3 regions of the Thermaerobacillus caldiproteolyticus genome follow, and region 2 is predicted to be linked to each of the others. Evidence: riboswitches for the same ligand, from Rfam matches in the RefSeq annotation. Region 2 holds a riboswitch; each other region holds the start of a gene.
What was found. A riboswitch is a leader RNA that binds a small molecule or an ion and turns the genes downstream of it on or off. The one in region 2 is predicted to bind S-adenosylmethionine.
Positions count from the first base shown of each region.

Region 1: linked by a shared signal. The riboswitch ahead of ISX45_RS15295 (LLM class flavin-dependent oxidoreductase) and the one ahead of metK (methionine adenosyltransferase) in region 2 are both predicted to bind S-adenosylmethionine.
Region 3: linked by a shared signal. The riboswitch ahead of ISX45_RS01345 (bifunctional homocysteine S-methyltransferase/methylenetetrahydrofolate reductase) and the one ahead of metK (methionine adenosyltransferase) in region 2 are both predicted to bind S-adenosylmethionine.

Region 1 covers NZ_CP064060.1:3,053,922-3,056,189, reverse strand. The annotation lists gene qoxC (cytochrome aa3 quinol oxidase subunit III) at 1-487, shown strand, start outside; gene qoxD (cytochrome aa3 quinol oxidase subunit IV) at 489-788, shown strand; SAM riboswitch class I at 885-992, shown strand; gene ISX45_RS15295 (LLM class flavin-dependent oxidoreductase) at 1,064-2,125, shown strand; gene ISX45_RS15290 (ATP-grasp domain-containing protein) at 2,127-2,268, shown strand, end outside.
Region 2 covers NZ_CP064060.1:2,496,879-2,499,146, reverse strand. The annotation lists gene pckA (phosphoenolpyruvate carboxykinase (ATP)) at 1-438, opposite strand, end outside; SAM riboswitch class I at 626-741, shown strand; gene metK (methionine adenosyltransferase) at 938-2,152, shown strand.
Region 3 covers NZ_CP064060.1:255,513-257,780, reverse strand. The annotation lists gene ISX45_RS01350 (YajQ family cyclic di-GMP-binding protein) at 1-359, shown strand, start outside; SAM riboswitch class I at 561-678, shown strand; gene ISX45_RS01345 (bifunctional homocysteine S-methyltransferase/methylenetetrahydrofolate reductase) at 984-2,268, shown strand, end outside.

The DNA.
Region 1 (2,268 bases), 560 kb from region 2:
TGCCACTTATCTCGTATTATTTCAACGCACAGGCCACGGTCCAACAGCTATGGAGCTGTTTAAAGTAAAAGAAGTAATGATTGAAACTCTTCTTCTGTTAACGAGCAGCTTCACTTGTGGGCTTGCAATTCATGAAATGCGCCGCAACCGTTTAAAAGGATTGCTGACGTGGCTGATTATCACCCTTCTTTTAGGAGCAGGGTTTATTACGTTTGAAATTAGAGAGTTTATTGATTACGTCCATGAAGGCGCGACGATTCAGACGAGCGCATTTCTTTCGAGCTTTTTCGTGCTTGTCGGTACGCACGGGGCGCACGTGAGTCTTGGAATTGGTTGGATGATTTTAATTATTATTCAACTTCTCCAACGTGGTTTTACGCCGCGAACAGCGCGAAAAGTGTTCATTGTTAGTTTGTATTGGCATTTCCTTGACGTTGTATGGATTTTCATCTTTACGCTAGTTTACTTGACAGGGATGGTGATATAAGATGGCAACGAACGATCACCATGAAACATTTCCTTGGAAACATGTTATTGGATTCGTTTTATCCCTTGTGTTAACGTTCGCGGCATTATGGGTCGTATTGTCATCGGGATTAGCGACGAAATTGATTATTGGCATTATTGTGATACTGGCAATGTTGCAAGCGAGTTTGCAGTTGTTTATGTTTATGCATATGACAGAAAGTGATAGCGGGAAAATCCAAACGATTAACATGGCATATGCCTTTTTTATCGCGATTGTTATTGTGATTGGTTCAATTTGGGTAATGTGGTTTGTAGTGTAATAATAAAGCTGGTTTTCCATTTTAGGAAAGCCAGCTTTAAATATATTGACTTAAAACATAGTTTTGTGGTAGGATTACTGTAATTTAATAGGGAAAGTCTTATCAAGAGAGGCAGAGGGAATGGCCCTATGAAGCCCAGCAACCGCTGACATTGGTCAGAAAGGTGCTAATTCCAGCAGAACCGTTTGTTCTGAAAGATAAGATGAAGCGATGAACAAACTTCTTCTTATCGAAGAAGTTTTTATTTTTATAGAGTAGTAGAGGGGGAGAGTAAAATGAGATACGGTTTTTGGATGCCTATTTTCGGCGGATGGTTGCGAAACGTCGAAAATGAGCAAATGCCAGCGACATTTGAATATGCGAAAAAAGTCATTCAAGCAGCGGAAACATGGGGTTATAGTACGACGTTGATTGCCGAGTTATACTTAAATGATATTAAAGGTCCTGAACATGATTCACTCGAAGCATGGTCAACGGCTGCGGCATTAGCAGCGGTAACGGAAAAAATTGAAATTATGACAGCAGTACGACCGGGATTTCATAATCCGGCAGTGACGGCGAAAATGGCGGCGAATATTGATCATATTAGCAATGGACGATTTACGCTAAACGTTGTGTCTGCTTGGTGGGAAGAAGAAGCACGCCAATATGGGGGCATTTTTACGGCGCATGATGAGCGTTATGATCGTACAGAAGAGTTTGTTCAAGTGTTAAAAGGGATGTGGACAGAAGAGGTATTCCATTTCCGCGGGAAATTTTATGAGGTGCAAAATGCTCATTTGGCGCCAAAGCCGGTTCAAAAACCATATCCCATTTTGTATGCCGGCGGTGAAAGTGAGCGAGGCAAGCAGGCGATTGTTGAGCATTGTGACGCATATGTTATGCATGGAGGGACAGTGGAGGAAATTGCAAAAAAGATTGCCGATATGAAAAAGAGACGTGCGGATGCAGGAAAAGCGCCGTTCCGGTCATTTGGAATGGCTGCATTCGTCATTTGCCGCGACAGCGAAGAGGAGGCTCTCGCCGAATTAGAGCGCATTACTGATGTGAAACAATCAAGCGGTTATGCGGGATACAACGATTTTGTCAGCAAATCGCAGCTTGAATTGCAAGTGAAACTACAAGATTATTCTGTATCTAACCGCGGGTTGCGCCCGAATTTCGTCGGAACGCCAGAACAAATTGCCGAGCGCATTTTAGCTTATGAAGAAGCGGGAGTTGATTTATTGCTTTTACAATTCTCTCCGCAGCTAGAGGAGATGGAGCGGTTCGCAAAGCAAGTGATGCCTTTAGTAGAGGAACGGAGACAATTATCGGCAATCAAAGGAGGAAAATAAGATGAGTAAGATTTATATTATCCATGAAAACCGCGAATGGACAATTCATTTAACGAGACGATTGGAAGAATTAGATTTGCCTTATGAAGAATGGTTTTTAGATGAAGGAATTGTTGATTTATCAGTTATACCGCCAGAGGGAG
Region 2 (2,268 bases):
TAGTTCTTCCTGTGTCGGGCGAATGAATAATTGATGAGCAAACAAATTATGCCAAGCAAATTCGTTAACCACTTGAATCGGTAGGCGGTATTTCGGATCGGCTCCAGCAAACCCTTTGAATACAAATACTTCATCTTTTTCCATTAGATAGTCGATAACTTTGTTATATAATTTTTCAAACGTTTCCTCAGAAATCGGCTGATTGACAGTTCCCCAATCAATTTTTGCCTTTGTTGATGCTTCTTCGACGATATATTTATCTTTTGGCGAACGTCCTGTATATTTTCCTGTTGTTGTCGCAACAGCACCCGTTAGTGTTAACATTCCTTCTTTTCGCTTGAGAACCTTTTCAACTAATTGCGGTACGGATAGATTTTTAAGTACGTTTGGTTGTTGTAACAATACAGCCAATTTATTTGTCACGTCAACAGTGTTCATGTACAAAACCTGCCTTTTTGTGAATTTAATATTCTTGGAAATAGTATAACACATTTATATTATTAGTCCATACTATTTATCATAATTTCTTTTTATTTATTTTCCCCATTTTTTTGATAAAAACTTTATATAAAAATTTATTGACTTTCTTTATCTAGTTACGATATGATAAGTCATTGAACGGATACTCTTATCCCGAGTTGGTGGAGGGACAGGCCCGATGAAACCCAGCAACCGTCACAACAATGGAACATGTGAAATGGTGCTAACCTGTGGCAAGGGAAAGCCCTTGAACGATAAGAGTGAAAGGCGCGATATAAGAGCAATCACCTTTCCTCGAAGTTGAAGGAAAGGTTTTTTATATGCCCCTTGTTTGGCTATAAATCACAAAATTGAATTATACTAAGTAGGGAATGAGTACCGTATCATCTACGTAATGCGTAGAATGCAACTGTGTGTTCTAAAAGCTCACAACAGAAAAGAGGAGGAAATTGACGAAATGTCAACAAAACGCCGTTTGTTTACTTCTGAATCTGTAACAGAAGGGCATCCTGATAAAATTTGTGACCAAATTTCTGATGCGATTTTAGATGCGATTTTAGCAAAAGACCCAAATGCTCGCGTTGCTTGCGAAACGAGTGTAACGACGGGATTAGTGTTAGTCAGCGGTGAGATTACAACATCTACGTATGTGGATATTCCAAAAATCGTTCGTGACACGATTCGGGAAATCGGTTACACTCGCGCTAAATTCGGATTTGACGCTGATACGTGCGCTGTATTAACGTCGATTGACGAGCAGTCTCCTGATATCGCAATGGGCGTAGATAAAGCGTTAGAAGCACGCGAAGGTCAGATGACTGACGAGGAAATTGAAGCAATCGGTGCTGGGGACCAAGGATTAATGTTCGGATTTGCGTGCAATGAAACGAAAGAGTTAATGCCGCTTCCGATTTCATTAGCTCATAGATTGGCACGCCGTTTAGCAGAAGTTCGTAAGGAAGACATTTTACCTTACTTACGTCCAGATGGAAAAACACAAGTAACAGTAGAATACGATGAAAATGGAAAACCTGTTCGTGTGGATACAATTGTCGTATCTACGCAGCATCATCCAGAAATTACTCAAGAGCAAATTGAGCGCAACATTAAAGAACATGTGATTAAACCAGTTGTACCAGCTGAACTAATCGACGAAAACACAAAATACTTCATTAACCCAACTGGTCGCTTTGTCATTGGCGGACCTCAAGGTGACGCTGGATTAACGGGACGGAAAATCATCGTTGACACGTACGGTGGTTACGCTCGTCACGGCGGCGGTGCCTTCTCTGGTAAAGACCCTACAAAAGTAGACCGTTCTGCTGCGTATGCGGCGCGCTATGTGGCAAAAAACATTGTCGCAGCTGGGCTTGCTGATAAATGCGAAGTGCAATTAGCGTATGCGATTGGGGTAGCAAAACCTGTTTCCATCTCTATCGATACATTCGGTACGGGCAAAGTATCGGAAGACATCTTAATTGAAGTAGTACGCAACAATTTTGATCTTCGCCCTGCCGGCATTATTAAAATGTTAGATTTGCGCCGCCCGATTTATAAACAAACAGCGGCTTACGGTCATTTCGGTCGCACGGATATTGATCTTCCATGGGAGCGTACCGACAAAGCTGAAGCATTGAAAGAACAAGCCCTTGCATTAGCAGCTAAGCAATGAATGAAAAAAAGAGAGTTACATTATCATATGTAGCTCTCTTTTTTTGCGAAACAAATATGTGTGCAACAAAAAGAGCCTTTTTTGCGACTTATTAGAAAAAAACTTTGTTACGAATC
Region 3 (2,268 bases), 1.5 Mb from region 2:
AAAAAGACGAGCTAGTGTTAATTTCGGACGACGAATTTAAATTGGAGCAGCTGAAAGATGTGCTTATCGGTAAACTCATTAAGCGCGGCGTGCCAACGAAAAATATTCAATATGGAAAAGTGGAACCTGCCTCTGGAGGAACGGTTCGTCAGCGCGCGAAACTCGTTCAAGGCATCGACAAAGAGAACGCGAAAAAAATTAACACAATTATTAAAAATACAGGTCTAAAAGTCAAAAGCCAAATTCAAGAGGATCAAATTCGCGTCAGCGGCAAAAGCAAAGACGATTTGCAAAAAGTGATCGCTGCGATTCGTGAAGCAGACTTGCCAATCGATGTGCAATTTGTTAACTATCGATGAAGAAAAAGAAGGTTATCTCACGAAGGTCTAACTCCCTCACTTCCACAATATTTGTGGGTGTCATTAAGGGTTTAGGCCTTTTTGCTTTTTTCATTGTATAAACACAGCGCAGCGTCAAAGAATAAAAAATTAATAGTTGAATATTTTCACAAAATTATTTACATTATATATAAATTCATTTCGTCAAAACTTCATAACCATTTCTTATCAAGAGAGGGGGAGGGACTGGCCCAGTGAACCCTCAGCAACCGACTTTCGACCGCATTTTCGAAAGTCCAGGTGCTAATTCCAGACAGGCGTTTCGCTTGGAAGATAAGAAGAGACAATGCTCACAAAAAGTCTTCTTCTTATGGAAGGCTTTTTTATTTTACTGTCTAGCTCGCCTTGCAACGCCTAATGGAAAATAACCTTCCTTCGTCGAAATGCCAGCATTTCTCATCGAAAGAACATTTTCCTTACGGCATTAAGCAAGCGGCTCTGATTTTGTTATTGCCTAGCTTCAGCGGCTAGCTCTCTTCTGCCAAATGACCTTCTCCCTTGAGGTGGCAAGCACCTCTTCGGGCGAAGAAGAGCTGTTCGCGCCGCTTCCACTTTTCTTACTTTATATCGAACGGGGGAATGAACATGGGGCTTCTCGAAGATTTAAAGGAACGAATCGTCATCGCCGATGGTGCGATGGGAACATTATTATACTCTCATGGAGTGGATCGATGTTTTGAAGAGTTGAACCTATCAAAACCGGATGACATTATTCATATCCACGAAGCCTATATGGCTGCTGGAGCAGAAGTCATTCAAACGAATACATACGGCGCGAACTATATAAAGCTCGCCCGTTACGGTTTGGAAGACGAAGTAAAAACGATCAACCGGGCAGCTGTAAAGTTGGCGAAACAAGCGGCAGCAAATCATGCCTACGTACTTGGAACGATTGGCGGTTTGCGCAGCATCAACAAAAGCTCCCTTACCATCGAAGAAATCAAACGAACATTCCGCGAACAACTATATGTGCTGTTGCACGAAGATATTGACGGTCTGTTACTCGAAACGTATTACGACCTAGAAGAGTTAAAAACAGTGCTAACAATTGCCCGAAAAGAAACGGACAAACCGATTATCGCCCATGTCACCCTTCATGATGTTGGCGTTTTACAAGATGGTACTCCCCTTGCCGATGCAATTGTGCAATTAGAACAATTAGGTGCCGATGTTGTCGGACTCAACTGTCATCTTGGTCCGTACCATATGATTCGCTCTCTTGAAGAAGTGCCGTTGCCGACAGCTGCCTTTCTTTCTGCTTATCCGAACGCAAGCTTACCGGATTATCGCGACGGTCGTCTTGTGTACGAAACGAATGCCGCTTACTTTGAAGAAACGGCACTTTCGTTTCGCGAACAAGGCGTTCGCCTCATTGGCGGCTGTTGCGGCACAACACCAAAACATATTGAAGCGATTGCCCGCGCACTAAAAGACCGCACTCCAATTCATGAAAAAACGGTAAAACCTCGCAGAACGGTCGTTTCCGTTCAAGAGGTCGAACAAGAAAACGAGCCGCCGTTACAAGAAATTGTGCGCAAGCGGCATTCGGTCATCGTCGAACTGGACCCGCCAAAAAAACTGGGGATCACCAAATTCTTAGAAGGAGCGAAGGCGCTCAAGGAGGCGAATATCGATGCGCTTACTTTGGCGGATAATTCATTGGCGACCCCACGCATTAGCAACATGGCGCTCGGAACGATTGTCAAACAACAGCTCGGCGTTCGCCCGCTCATTCATATTACGTGCCGCGACCGCAATTTAATTGGATTGCAATCGCATTTAATGGGCTTACATACGCTCGGTATTACCGACGTGCTTGCGGTCACCGGTGATCCGTCGAAAATCGGCGATTTTCCGGGAGCAACATCCG